3 regions of the Lysinibacillus sp. 2017 genome follow, and region 2 is predicted to be linked to each of the others. Evidence: predicted binding sites of a transcription regulator. Region 2 holds the regulator's gene; each other region holds the start of a gene.
What was found. Region 2 encodes Rex, which represses fermentation and respiration genes when NADH is low (regulators of the CRP and FNR family bind a similar motif). Its sites were predicted from a motif close to TTGTGAAATATTTCACAA; they were not measured.
Positions count from the first base shown of each region.

Region 1 (4,885 bases), 1.3 Mb from region 2:
AAATGAAACATTTGATTTCCGTAATCCGTAACAATAATTAAAGCGTTCCACCAGCCCCACCGTCCATATTAATCGCTGTACCTGTAATATAGCTCGCCGCGTCCGATGCTAAAAAGACGATGGCATTGGCTGCTTCTTCCGTGTTTCCGATACGACCAAGTGGGATAGTTTTGCCGACTTCTTTTGAATAGGTATCCCATGATTTATGGGGCATCGCTTTTTTCCAGCGCGCTTCAATTTGACTACTACGGATGAGACCAATACATACCGCATTGACACGAATATTGTATTTGCCTAAATCATTGCTCATCGCTTTTGTGAGAGCAAGTCCAGCTGCGCGGCTTACTGTTGTTGGAAGGCTCTCTGCTGGCGGTGTTTTTGCTAGTACCGCTGATAAATTGACGATGGCACCATGACCTGCCGCCTTCATGAAGGCAACTGCGTATTTTGAGGTATGTATGGCGCCAAATAATTTTAAATCTAAATCCGCTTGCCATAATGGGGTATCGACGTCCTCGAAACTATTTGCGGAAGCTGTCCCTGCATTGTTAATCAAAATTTCGAGCTTGCCATATCGCGCCACAGTTTCCTCGACAATACGTTTGCAATCCGCCTCTTTTGAAATATCCGCAACCACGGTAAAAACTTCAATACCCGTTTGCTCTTGAATAATTGCTTTTGCCTCCGCAAGTCCAGCTTCACCACGTGCCGCAATGGCAACCTTTGCACCTTCTTTTACAAATTGTAGTGCACTATAAAGACCAATTCCTTTACTACCTCCAGTAACTAAAACCACTTTGCCTTGTAAGCCTAAATTCATAATTTTTCCCTCCACTTGTTTATTCTAAATAGTTTTATTATTGTATCAAAATTTTCTGAAGAAATAATTAAAAATAGCGAGATGCAGAGAAAATTTCTAGTAATGAAGAAAATTATAGATTCGACATTTACATCTGAAATTTCGACAACTATAATGAAATGAGCTATATATGACGTTGAAAGTAGGAGCTTTATTAATTAAATAGATTAATAGTCGTATTTTGGTAGAAGATAGAAGAAGGTGCAACAATGTCAGAACAGAAAAAAGGCGTGCTCTTTGCAGCGGCAGCCTATATTATGTGGGGGCTAATCCCACTGTACTGGAAACAAGTGCAACATGTATCCAGTATTGAAATTTTAGTTGGACGAGTTATTTGGGCGTTCATTTTCACAGCAATTTTCATCCTTATTATCGGGCAACGAAAACAGCTCATTGTCGATATTAAGGATTTATGGTTAAAACAACTCCAATTTTGGTCACTTTTTATAGCGTCCATTATCATTTCTCTTAACTGGGGTATTTACATTTGGGCGGTCAATAACGACCACTTATTACAAGCAAGCTTAGGCTATTATATTAATCCCCTGATTTCCGTAATATTCGGGATGTTTTTCTTTAAGGAAAAGTTATCTAAGGCAACGATTTTATCGGTCATCATCGCGGCATTTGGTGTTTGCTTTCAAGTGTTTACAGGTGGGACATTCCCTTGGGTATCGCTTACACTCGCGATAAGCTTTGCGTTTTACGGGGTATTGAAAAAGAAAATTCCGCTTGATGCGACGCGCGGTTTAGCGATTGAAACACTTTTCATTTTACCATTTGCAATTGTTGGTTATATTTTCTTAGCGCAAACTTCCGAAGTATCCTTTTTACACGTGGATTGGAAAACGAATTTCTTCTTAATCGGTAGTGGGATTATTACCGCATTACCCCTTGTATTATTCGCGAAGGGTGCACAAAAAATTCCGCTATATTTAATGGGTTTCATTCAATTTTTATCACCAACAATGAGCCTACTAATCGGTATATTTGTTTATAAAGAGCCATTTACAGGAACTGAGTTTTTCACATTCTGCTGTATTTGGTTAGCCGTATTTATTTTTTCTCTTTCAAAATTTGTCGAGGCGAGAAAACGTCATTCAATCTAATGAATTTGTTGCCCTGTAGCATTTGTTACAGGGCATTTTTTTATAAAAATAAACTACATAATGCAAAATCTATTGAGTTTCTTCTTATTAATAAAGCGAATGAACTAATAGCTACATGTTATAAAACCTGTGATTTTATGTATTGATTTATTAAAAATATTACGTTTTACAATATAATAAATTCTGATAATTAATTTTTCCGCGTTTTATTTCACTTTTCTAATTGTATCAACCGAATCTTTGTGCTATCGTTTCTTAATGAATGGTATGTGAAAGTTTTTACAAATGGTGAAAATTTTCATAGTGTAAAAAAAAAATTAAGTAATGGCAAAGGAGAGTTATTATGTCAGAAATGAACAATCAACAGGTTGAAAAAGTATCTGTTACTCAAGAGCAATTAGACGTATTAGACCAATTATTAAAGCCAGAGGTACAAGCATCATTAACTACGCTTGTTGACAACCTTCCAAAATTGGCTGAAATGACAACTCTATTAACTAAAGCGTATGACTTTGCAAACGCTGTAGCTACAGACGATACATTAAAAAATGATACAGTTGCTGCAGTTACAGAAATGGCTGCTCCAGTAGTTGGTACAGCAAAATCTTTAGCGCAAACTGCTATTGAAGCAAAAGACCGTGCAGAAGAAAGCACTGAAACTGTTGGCGTATTTGGCTTATTAAAAATGATTAAAGATCCACAAGTACAAAGTGTACTACGTTTCGCAAACTCATTCTTACAAGTAAGCGCTGAGCGTAAATTAAACAAATAATTCGCAAAATCTAATTTAAAATGGAGGATGTATTTACTATGTCAAAAGAGATCGTTATTTTAGGTGCGGGCTTTGCGGGTGTACTAGCTGCTCAAACTGCTCGTAAATATTTATCTGCTGATGAAGCAAAAATTACTGTAGTCAATCAATTCCCGACTCACCAAATCATTACTGAATTACACCGTTTAGCTGGTGGTACTATTAATGAAGGTGCAGTTGCATTACCACTTGCAAAAATTTTCAAAGGTAAAGATATTAACCTTGAAATCGCTAAAGTAAACAGCTTTAACGTAGATGACAAAAAGGTTGTTTTATCAAATGGTAAAACATTATCATACGATACATTAGTTGTATCTTTAGGTTCTCAAACTGGTTTCTTCGGTATCCCAGGATTAGAAGAAAACTCATTTGTATTAAAATCAGTTGATGAAGCTAATGCTATTCGTGAGCACATCGAAGCACGTATTAAAGCATATGCGCAAACAAAAGACGAAGCAGATGCAACAATCGTTATCGGCGGTGGCGGTTTAACAGGTGTTGAACTTGTTGGTGAAATCGTTGACCACTTCCCGAAAGTGGCTGCGAAATATGGCGTAAACTTCTCTGATTTAAAAATTAAATTAGTAGAAGCAGGTCCTCGTATTTTACCAGTATTCCCTCCAAACTTAATTGACCGTGCAACTGAATCATTATCTAAACGCGGTGTAGAATTCATTACATCAACTCCTGTAACTGGTGTTGAAGGCAATGTAATTCAATTAAAAGACCGTGAACCAATCGTTGCGAACACATTAGTATGGACTGGTGGGGTAGCTGCACTTCCATTAGTAGCTGAATCTGGTCTTGCTGCTGACCGTGGTAAAGCAACAATCAACGACTTCTTACAATCAACTTCTCACCCTGAAGTATTTGTAATTGGTGATGCTTCTGCGCACATTCCAAACCCAGGTGATCGTCCAACTTACGCACCAACTGCACAAGTTGCATGGCAACAAGGTGAAATCGCTGGTTACAACATCTTTGCTCAAGTAAAAGGTGCTGACTATAAAGAATTCAAATTCACAAACTCAGGTACTTTAGGTTCACTTGGCCGTAAAGATGGTATCGCTACAGTAGGTGCTAACAATACACAACTTGTAGGTTTACCAGCATCATTAATGAAAGAAGCTTCAAACATCCGTTACATGACGCATATTAAAGCGTTATTCGGTTTAGCTTATTAATTTATAGTATTTCAAACGACTAGAGGAATTTTTCCTTTAGTCTTTTTTTGTTTTATTATAAATTATTGAATAATACCGTGAAAAAACAATTTTTTGATTATATTTCCTATTTTGGAAAAGATAGATTACAATTAGTATAATAATAACTTGTAACTTAATAGAGATTGATTCTGGTTGGGGGAAATGTATATGAATATAATTAATAGCGGGGATTCCTTGTTTTTATTAAATGTACAACAACAACTTGAGTATGAAAAATTAAATGAATATGAATTCTATTTTAGCATGTTAAGGCATGATTTTTTAGATACGCCTTCTGCGATAGCTAGTATGAGAGATTGCTGGGTTTACTTTTATTATAAAGAGGTGCCGGATTTTAATTCGGAATTATCATTAATGTATGTATTACGTCGATATATTTTAGAAAATGTTCTAAAAAACCCAAAGTTCGAACGCTTAAAGAAAATTGCAAAAGGGTCGATTACGAACGCGTTAATGTGTGCTGCGTTCACTGTAAATATATTTCTCGACTTTCTACGAGAAATTTTTGAAAGTGTGCCAGAAATAGATGTTAAGTTTTTTTCTAAATTTAGCAATCATTCAAAGATGTTATTTAATGAACAATTTCAACAATATCAAGATTACCCTAAAAAATTAGTGATCATTGAAAAGACTATTTTAAAAGAGTTGCGTAGTCAATTGGAAGTGAATTCAGAACGTTATGAGCAAGCTATTCTAAAGGCAATTCAATTTATGGATCAATATACTTTAAACGAAAAAGAACTTTTTGATAATAAAGGTTATATTCATTAGGAAGTTTAAATGGATAGACAAGTATATATTTTAGAAGAAAGTGAAGCCTATCAATTTAATCGAAACGACCGTTCGTTAGATGAACAACTACACCAATTTCGATTTAGAA
Region 1 covers NZ_CP029002.1:2,153,879-2,158,763, reverse strand. Annotated here, with positions in the region: gene DCE79_RS10450 (DUF5412 domain-containing protein) at 1-31, shown strand, start outside; gene DCE79_RS10445 (SDR family NAD(P)-dependent oxidoreductase) at 38-820, opposite strand; gene rarD (EamA family transporter RarD) at 1,069-1,968, shown strand; gene DCE79_RS10435 (helical membrane plugin domain-containing protein) at 2,312-2,740, shown strand; gene DCE79_RS10430 (NAD(P)/FAD-dependent oxidoreductase) at 2,779-3,963, shown strand; gene DCE79_RS10425 (serine protease) at 4,153-4,776, shown strand.
Region 1: DCE79_RS10435 (helical membrane plugin domain-containing protein) is a predicted target of Rex. The motif match lies at 2,236-2,253, and genes of this name have one in related genera.

Region 2 (4,885 bases):
ACTTACTTATATCATATGTCAGTTATCCGTGCTTATTCTCATTTTGATTCCTGACTTAAAAGAGTTCATCTTACAATATATTTCTGCACCAACAGAAAGAGAACAACTAATTAAACTTTCTGCATGGTGGTCTACCATATCATTTGCTATTGCATTTATGGTGAGCTTGCTTTTAATTTCACGGAATAAGCAGTTTTGGAATATCTTTAACGGAGAAAAAGCATCTATTGGTGCTTCCATTGGCTGGGGTGTCATCGGTTTCTTCCTCGTGTTTCTCGGACAAACGATTGGGTCATACATCGAGCTTGTACTTGGCATTGACATGGGCTCTGAAAATACACAAGATATCATGGATGTCACAAAGGTAGCGCCGATCATGATTGTGGCGACGGTATTTTTTGGCCCCATTTTAGAAGAACTTGTATTCCGCCGTGTTATTTTCGGTTCGATTATCCAAAGTTATAACTTCTGGATTGCCAGTATTATTAGTGCCATCGTATTTGCTGCAATCCATTTAGATTTCACACATATTTTACTGTATACAATTTGCGGAATGATTTTCGCATTTCTTTACAATAGAACGAAACGAATCATTACCCCAATTATCGCCCATATGCTACTAAATGGTTTTGTTACATTCGTCCAAATGAATGCCGATAAATTTCAAATGTAGCATTTTTCCCCTCGCTAATTAATTAGCGAGGTTTTTTTACATCAAAAAACGCTATCTTCATTAGAAGACAGCGTTTCGTTTATTGATTCATTTGTTCGATTTGGCGTCGTTGTTGTTCAAGTAATTCTTCTACTTGTAAATTTTGCTCGTGCTCTTCCTCTTCCTGAATACGTGCCGCTTCTGCAGCCTCATATTTTCGGTAACCAAAACGGGAAATTATAATACTCGCTTCATACAAAATAAAGAGTGGAATCGCAATAATAATGTTCGATACTAAATCCGGTGGTGCAAGTAATACGGAAATAACAATCAATACGAAATACGCATATTTACGGAATTTCACCATTAATGCTGGGTTTAATATTCCGAGCCTCGCCACAAATAATGTGACGACAGGTAATTGGAATAAAAGTCCAAACGGAATGATTAATTTAAATAAAAACGTGAAATATTCATTAATTCCGATCGTTTGCGTAATACTTAAATCATCCGCTAACCCAATCATAAATCGCATAACAAACGGAAATAAAACAAAGTACGCAAATGCCATTCCACCAATGCCGAGTACAAATGCATATGGTATGTATTTTAATGTTGCTTTACGCTCTGTTTCATGTAAGCCTGGCGTTATAAATGCCCATAGCTGATACAGTAAAATCGGAGATACAATTATGGCCGCAACAATAAAAGTCACTTGTAAATAGACCGTTAATGGATCGGAAACACTAAATGCATTCATCGTAATATTTTTAGCATTGTCACTAAATTGTATATGTCGAATAATTGGCTTTGCCGTATAAAAGCCGACAAATAGAGCGAGCACAAAAAATATCGCTACAAAAAAGAGACGTTTTCGAAGCTCCTCTACATGTTCCATTACACTTAATTCACTTGGATTCATACTAAGACATCCTTAATTTACTTCATGTCGTTTTTTTCGTTATCTTTATGTTCAATAACTGCTTTTTTCGAATCGATATCATCATCGTCATCCGTTAAACCTTTTGTAGCACTACGGAACTCACGTAAAGTTGTTCCCATTGCGCGGCCTAAAGATGGTAATTTTTTCGGTCCGAATATTAATAACGCAATCAATCCGATGATAATTAGGCTTGTAGGTCCAATCGCATTTAAATGCACAACCATTTTAGCCACCTCCTCTATTATTATGTACATTTTACAGTAATTAACGGGAATTTACCATTTATAGTAATGTGAACAATTTGTTACTAATCTGAATTTCGTACTAAGTAGATAAGTGCCTGCAATTCGACCGATAAATCAATATTCATCACCTTTAGTGAATCTGGAACAGATAAACGCACTGGCGTGAAATTTAATATTCCTTTTGCATTCATCTTCACTAAGCGGTCTGTCATCATTTGTGCAGATCGTGATGGCACTGTTAGTATGGCTAACTCCGCGCCAAACTCCTCATACATTTCCTCTAAACGATCTGGATGAAATACAGGAATATCACTAATGACTGTTCCCTCAACCGGTGCCTTCGTGTCGAATGCGACAACAATTCGCGTGTTATGATTTTTTTGGAAGTTGTATTTTAGTAAGCCATTTCCTAAGTTTCCAACCCCAATTAAAGCGACATTCATCGCTTCATCTTGATCTAACGTTTGTCGGAAAAATTCAAGTAAGTACTGCACATCATACCCATACCCTTTTTTACCGAGTGCGCCAAAATAAGAAAAATCACGACGTATTGTTGCAGAATCTATTTTCATCGCATCACTTAATTCCTGTGATGAAATTCGTTTCTTACCTTCAGTTGCAAAGTTTTTCAAAAATCGATAATACAGAGGAAGTCTTTTTGTTGTTGCTTGTGGAATTTTTGTTTCTGGTTTCACACATTCTCCTCCTACATACATTTGGAAATCGTTTTAATCTTACTAAACAAGTAGCAACAAGTAAAGTATCCATCGTTGCACGTGTCTGTTTCATCCATTAAACTAATAGGAAGAAACAGAGGTGTAAAAATGATTGTATTACAAGTAAATCAATTATATAAATCTTTTATTACCGACGAAATTTTGAGCGGTGTAAAATTAGAAGTTCAGCACCGTGATCGTGTTGCGTTAGTAGGACGCAATGGTGCTGGGAAATCGACATTATTAAAAATTATTGCTGGGCAAATGAGCTATGATTCTGGCGAAATTATTATTCCAAAAGATGTACGTATCGGTTATTTGGAGCAACATGCTGGCATTGATTCGCAGCTTTCCATTTGGGACGAAATGATGACAATTTTCAGTGCACTTCATCAGCAAGAAAAGAAGCTCCGTCATTTAGAACAGCAGATGGCCGATCCAATCATATATGAAAATAGTGAACAATATGCACGTGTGATGGCAGAGTATGACCAATTACAGCATGACTTTAAAGAGGCTGGGGGCTATCAATACGAAGCAGATACACGCTCTGTCTTACATGGCATGCAGTTTTTCCCTGAAGACTATACTAAGCCAATTCAGTCCCTTTCAGGCGGTCAACGTACGCGTCTGGCTTTAGCCAAGCTTTTACTCTCAAAACCAGATTTACTTATTTTGGACGAGCCGACGAACCATTTAGATATCGAAACATTATCTTGGTTAGAAAGCTATTTGAAGGGCTATGATGGCGCAATTTTAATCGTTTCTCATGACCGTTACTTCTTAGACCAAGTCGTTTCAATCGTTTATGAGGTGTCGCGCACAAAAGTTTCAAAATATGTTGGGAACTACAGTGGCTATTTAGATGAAAAAGCAAAAAACTATGAACGTGACATGAAAATGTTTGAACGTCAAATGGACGAGAAAGCCAAGCTTGAAACCTTTGTTCAAAAGAACTTAGCGCGCGCATCGACAACAAAAATGGCACAGTCTCGCCGCAAAGTATTAGAAAAAACAGACTGGATGGATTCTCCTGATGGCGATGAAAAAAGCGCAAACTTTGGTTTCACGATTGACCGTCAAAGCGGTAATGACGTACTTTCCATTGATGAACTGGCAATTGGCTATCCAAACAAGGAAATCTCTAATAATATTGAATTACGTGTGTTCCGTGAAGATCGTATCGCTTTAGTTGGTCCAAACGGTGTCGGTAAATCGACGTTACTTAAAACAGTGGTGAAGGATTTAGAAGCTTTAAACGGAGAAATTCGTTACGGGACAAATGTCCAAATTGGCTACTACGATCAAGAACAAGCCAAGTTACATTCCAACAAGCCCGTGTTAAGCGAACTTTGGGATGAATGGCCGTCGATGAACGAAAAAGATATTCGCAATATTTTAGGACGTTTCTTATTTAGTGGCGATGATGTTTCAAAAACCGTCAATTCATTATCAGGTGGCGAAAAAGCACGTCTTGCACTAGCAAAACTGATGATGCAAAAATCGAACTTCCTCGTACTGGATGAGCCGACAAACCATTTAGATTTAGACAGTAAGGAAATTTTAGAAAATGCGCTAATCGATTATCCGGGTACTCTTTTATTCGTTTCGCATGACCGTTACTTTATTAACCGCATCGCAACAAAAGTAGTCGAGCTTTCAGGTACAGGCTCTTTCGAATACTTAGGAGACTATGATTACTATGTTGAGAAGAAACAGGAACTTGAGGAGCTAGCTGCGATGAAAGCTGCTGCAACGGAAGCGAAGTCAATAGACGCACCTCAAACGAAATCTACTTCCATGATTGATAAAGATGCGAAAAAACGCGAACGCCAAATTCGCCGCGCCATTGAAGAAATCGAGAAAAATATGAGCACTTTAGATGAATCTATTACTCAGTTGGAAGCACAACTATGTGACCCTGACATTTTCTCTGATCATGAAAAAGCTTTAGCAATCCAAACTGAATTAAATGAAACGAAAGAACAGCACGAGGCATTTGAACTCGAGTGGCTTGAATTAAACGAAGCACTTGAACAGTTATAAAGCAAAAGGAGGACGTTGGCTTGATGCACAACGTTCTCCTTTTATTTTATATGGAAGCTTTTCATCATTTGTAATTTTTGATACGCCGTATATGCCCCGTAAATCCATCCAAAGAAAATGACTGTAAATAACGCCATAATAAAATTTATCACAGTAAACAAAGGGTTAAATGGTGAATTAGTTGTCTTTGCTCGAAATGGCTGACGCGCACCTATTCGAATGCTTTGAAAAACATCAACAATTTGACTATGCCCGTAAACAATCGCAAGTGGATAACAAATTA
Region 2 covers NZ_CP029002.1:3,439,234-3,444,118, forward strand. Annotated here, with positions in the region: gene DCE79_RS16770 (CPBP family intramembrane glutamic endopeptidase) at 29-673, shown strand; gene tatC (twin-arginine translocase subunit TatC) at 753-1,574, opposite strand; gene DCE79_RS16780 (twin-arginine translocase TatA/TatE family subunit) at 1,592-1,819, opposite strand; gene DCE79_RS16785 (redox-sensing transcriptional repressor Rex) at 1,903-2,535, opposite strand; gene DCE79_RS16790 (ABC-F family ATP-binding cassette domain-containing protein) at 2,665-4,602, shown strand; gene DCE79_RS16795 (hypothetical protein) at 4,644-4,885, opposite strand, start outside.

Region 3 (4,885 bases), 910 kb from region 2:
CGCGAAAGAAACGGTTGAAAAGCAAGATTTACTTATTGTGAGTTACGATGGTATCGAGGTAACGTACCAACGTCATGATTTAAATCAAATTACTTTAGCGTATTGCTGCTCAATTCATAAATCACAAGGCTCTGAATTCCAAACGGTTATTATGCCAGTTGTGCGCGGATATTCCAAAATGTTACGACGTAATTTGCTCTATACAGGTATTACGCGCGCAAAAAACTTTTTAATATTATGCGGAGAACCTGATGTTCTAGCGAAGGGTTTAGCAAAGACGGATGATTTAATGCGCTACACAAGCTTAATGGCTCGATTAAATCCAGCATTATCAGAAAATGTGGCAAAATCTGTAAAAGAAACTGATGAAAAAGAGATCGTAGTAATGGAGAAAGTGGAAGCAAAAAAAGCGAATAGTGAAGAACAATTAAGTTTACTAAATGTCTCAGATTCTCATAAAATTGGTGAAACCTTACCGAATCACCTGACAACAGAGACAGCTCCTTATATCCATCCACTCATTGGTATGGACAATATTTCACCTTATGATTTTATTGAATAACAAAATATGCCAGTTTGTTTTTTCTATGTGCACCTAGAAAAAACGAGCTGGTTTTTATTTTGAATAAATAGAGAAAACGATGGGATATATTATATTTATAATAATTTCCTGCGTGAATTGCTTAAAAAGTTAGAAATTTAAAAAGAAACTATTAATTAATAATATGTAAATGGGTATGGTAGTATAAATAAAAACTTATACGATATCTGAAGCGTGATGTCAGTAATTGTAAAATGAAAAGGTTTACAAAATTAAAAAAGAGGTGCACATACAGTGGATTACATTTGGGGTATCGTTGGTATTCTTGTCGTAATCGGTATTGCGATTGCTTTTTCAAGCAATCGTAAAGCGATTCAGTGGAGAATTATTTTATCAGGTTTAGTTGTACAACTTATTTTTGCTTTTATCGTATTGAAATGGTCAGCAGGCCGTGAACTATTGATGAAGCTTTCAGATGGCGTACAAAAATTAATCAGTTATGCGAATGAAGGGGTTACTTTCGTATTCGGTGGCTTAGCAGATGCTGACAACGTAGGATTTGTATTTGCAATGAGCGTATTAACGATTATTATCTTCTTCTCATCTTTAATTGCAGTTCTTTATTACTTAGGAATTATGCAATTAATTATTAAAATTATTGGTGGTTTCTTATCAAAAGTATTAGGAACAACAAAAGCAGAATCAGTTAATGCTGCTGCCAATATTTTCGTAGGTCAAACAGAAGCACCGCTTGTCATTCGTCCATTCCTAAATAAAATGACGAAATCACAATTGTTCGCAGTAATGACTGGGGGACTTGCATCTGTATCAGGTTCTGTATTAATTGGTTATTCGTTACTTGGTGTTCCTTTAGAATACTTATTAGCAGCAAGTTTCATGGCTGCACCAGCTGGTTTAATTATGGCGAAATTAATGATTCCAGAAACGGAAGTTGTTGATGAAGCAGACTTCAAATTAGAGCGTAACTCAGAATCTACAAACGTCATTGATGCAGCCGCTCAAGGTGCATCTGATGGTATGAAATTAGCAGTAAACGTTGGGGCAATGTTATTATGTTTCATCGCGTTAATCGCTCTTTTAAATGGTATTTTAGGTGGCGTTTTGGGCTTATTCGGTCTTGATAACGTAACTTTAGAAGGTATTCTTGGTTATGTATTCTCACCAATAGCATTTGCAATTGGTGTTCCTTGGCATGAAGCAGTAGATGCAGGTTCATTTATCGGTCAAAAATTGATCTTAAATGAATTCGTAGCCTACTCTAACTTTGGTCCAATGATTGGAGAATTCTCTGAGAAAACAGGAATCATCATTTCATTCGCACTTTGCGGATTTGCTAACTTAAGCTCGATGGGTATTTTAATCGGTGGTTTAGGTGGTATGGCACCAGATAAACGTAGTATGATTGCGAGCCTTGCATTGAAATCAGTAGCTGCAGGTACATTAGCATCATTATTATCAGCTGCTATTGCAGGGATGTTCTTATAATCGATTCAATTTAAAGGCTGTGCTAAAAGTTACTTTTAGCACAGTCTTTTTTTTATGGTTAAGAAAGTATACCTTTTTAAGGGAACTCGCAAAAGAAAAGACATTTCGCGCTATTTTGGCGTGAATTGTATTTTCTAATATTGAATTTCAGCTGCTAACTGTTCTAAAGCGTTTTTATTTGTTAATGTATAACCTCGATTGTGCTTTTCAATATAGCCAGCTTGATTAAATTGTGCGAGTACATATAACAAATGGCGATAGGAAACACCGAGGTATTCACATACTTCGGTATGCCTTTCTTTATAATAGTGCTGATCCGATGAAAGCAATATAAAGGATGCTAAACGATTTTCGAGCGGATAAGCCTGATTTTGTGTGTACTTTGCAGTTACAGTCGTGGTCTTTTTACTTAAAAACAAGCAAAGGATTTTTAAAAATACAGGATCTGCTAACACTTGTTCCTTCACTTCACGAATGGGAATAGCCAAACAAATGGATTTGGTAACCGTTTGAATACCTTTCGAATAACGTTCGGAATTTAATAACTCGATTTCACCCATGAAGGTAGGGGCTGCTAAAAAATCAATTAACGAAATTTTACCGTTTTTATGCGTAATATATAGTTTTGCTTTTCCTTCTACCATGTAAAATAAATAATCAGGAAAAGATTGTTCTTGGAAAATCAGTTCACCCTTCTCAAATTCAAATACATGAATGTAAGGGGTAATATCAAAAGAAAAAAATGGTGTAATTGGGTACTTCTTTATATATGCTACAGCTTCTTTTTGGGCTAACTTTTTCAAATTATAATGCAACTCCTCATCTTAAAATATGAGATATCTCACATTATTGTATAATTCACCATGTTATTATTCAATGTAATAGAATGGAAAAAGGACGGTTTTTATGAATAATCAACGGTGGTTAGCAAAAAACTTCTTTATGTTTTTTATTACATGGGGTATCTTTTTACCTTATTGGACGGGTTGGCTGATTAATGATAAAGGGCTAACAGTATCAGAAGCGAGTATCATTATGGGATTTGGTTTAGTGGCACGTGCTGTGGCGACCATGTTTGTTTTCCCTTATGTTTCTAAAGTGATGAGTAATAAAAATGTATTGCTTTTCTTTACAATTGCTTCATTGATTGTGACTTTATTTTACATTCCGATTGATTCATTTGCAGGGCTATTTATTATAACCATGTTATTTAGTGCGTTTTATCCAGCCTTGCTACCGGCAGTTGAAAGTAGTGCATCCACGTTAATGCAGCACGGAAAAATTCATTACGGGAAAGCGCGTTCACTTGGGTCATTTGGTTATGTTATTGCAGTTTTAATTATTAGTATGATCACGGGTATGTACGGAGAGCAAATGATTTTATGGACGATGATTTTAGGGTTAACTGCACTTTTGGCCATTCAATTAATGCCAGCTCCACAAGTGTTAAGTCTCGCGCCGAAACAAGATATTACAAAAGCTTTATCGATGAAAAGTTTATTTAAAGTAAAAAGCTTTGGTGTTGTGTTACTTGTTGTGATCTTACTACAAGGTGCACATGCTTCGTATTACAATTATGGCTATATTTATTTACAAGATTTAAACGTTAATCTTTTTTATATTGGGATGATTTTAAATGTTGCAGTACTTTTTGAAATCTTATATTTTTTAAAGGCCGATACATTTTTAACGAAGTGGAAGCCATCATCTTTAATGCTTCTAGCAGCAATTGGAGCTACCGTACGATGGCTTATCGTGTATCTTTTTCCGAATATGCCGATGTTCATTATTTCGCAGGCACTACATGCTTTATCATTTGCGATGGCACACTATGCCTTCATTCGTTATATTTCGAAAGCATTACCAAAAGAACAAATTCCAAACGCACAGGGGATTTATTCAGCGCTTGCCATGAGTTTGAGTGCCGCATTATTAACGCTTTTAGGCGGTGCACTTTATGAAATTGAACCTGGATTAGCATTTTTAGGTATGATTATTTTTACTGTACCAGCAATTTTCTTAATTCTTTTCACGAAAAAACGATTTGATTATTAAGGAATGGCGATTGACAGTCGGATTTCATTTTTCTATAATGAACAATAGAATATAATGAAAACGATGATGGAAAAAGTACGTATGGACAACGCGAGCAGAAAGAGATTTCTTGGCTGAAAAAATCTCCGTGTAAAAAATACCGAAAGCTACTCCAGAGTGCAACTAATACCTGCCGTTCGCCTACGTTACAGGCGCTTGAGATATGATGTGTTTTTAACGCATTATAAATTAGGGTGGTACCACGAAATTACAGTCTTCGTCCCTTTACCGGGATGAGGGCTTTTTTGTTTTTCTGGATTACATCATCATCATTCAAAACATTTAAATTATTTTAGGAGGAAAACAACATGACAAAAACTATGACAGCTTCAGAAATTCGTCGTCTATACTTAGACTTCTTTAAAGAAAAAGGACACCATGTAGAGCCATCAGCACCACTTGTACCAATTAATGATGCATCTCTATTATGGATCAACTCAGGGGTAGCAACATTAAAACCTTACTTTGATGGTCGCATTATTCCAGAAAACCCACGTATTACAAACGCACAAAAATCAATTCGTACAAACGATATTGAAAACGTAGGGAAAACAGCACGTCACCATACATTCTTTGAAATGTTAGGAAACTTCTCAATCGGCGATTACTTCAAAAAAGAAGCTATTCACTATGCATGGGAATTCCTAACAGATCCAAAATGGATGGGCTTTGAACCAGAAAAGTTATCAATCACAATTCATCCAGAAGACCAAGAAGCATATGACGTATGGCATGACGAAATCG
Region 3 covers NZ_CP029002.1:2,532,146-2,537,030, reverse strand. Annotated here, with positions in the region: gene DCE79_RS12400 (SF1B family DNA helicase RecD2) at 1-562, shown strand, start outside; gene DCE79_RS12395 (NupC/NupG family nucleoside CNT transporter) at 836-2,047, shown strand; gene yeiL (transcriptional regulator YeiL) at 2,182-2,850, opposite strand; gene DCE79_RS12385 (3-phenylpropionate MFS transporter) at 2,954-4,102, shown strand; gene alaS (alanine--tRNA ligase) at 4,462-4,885, shown strand, end outside.
Region 3: yeiL (transcriptional regulator YeiL) is a predicted target of Rex. The motif match lies at 2,877-2,894, and genes of this name have one in related genera.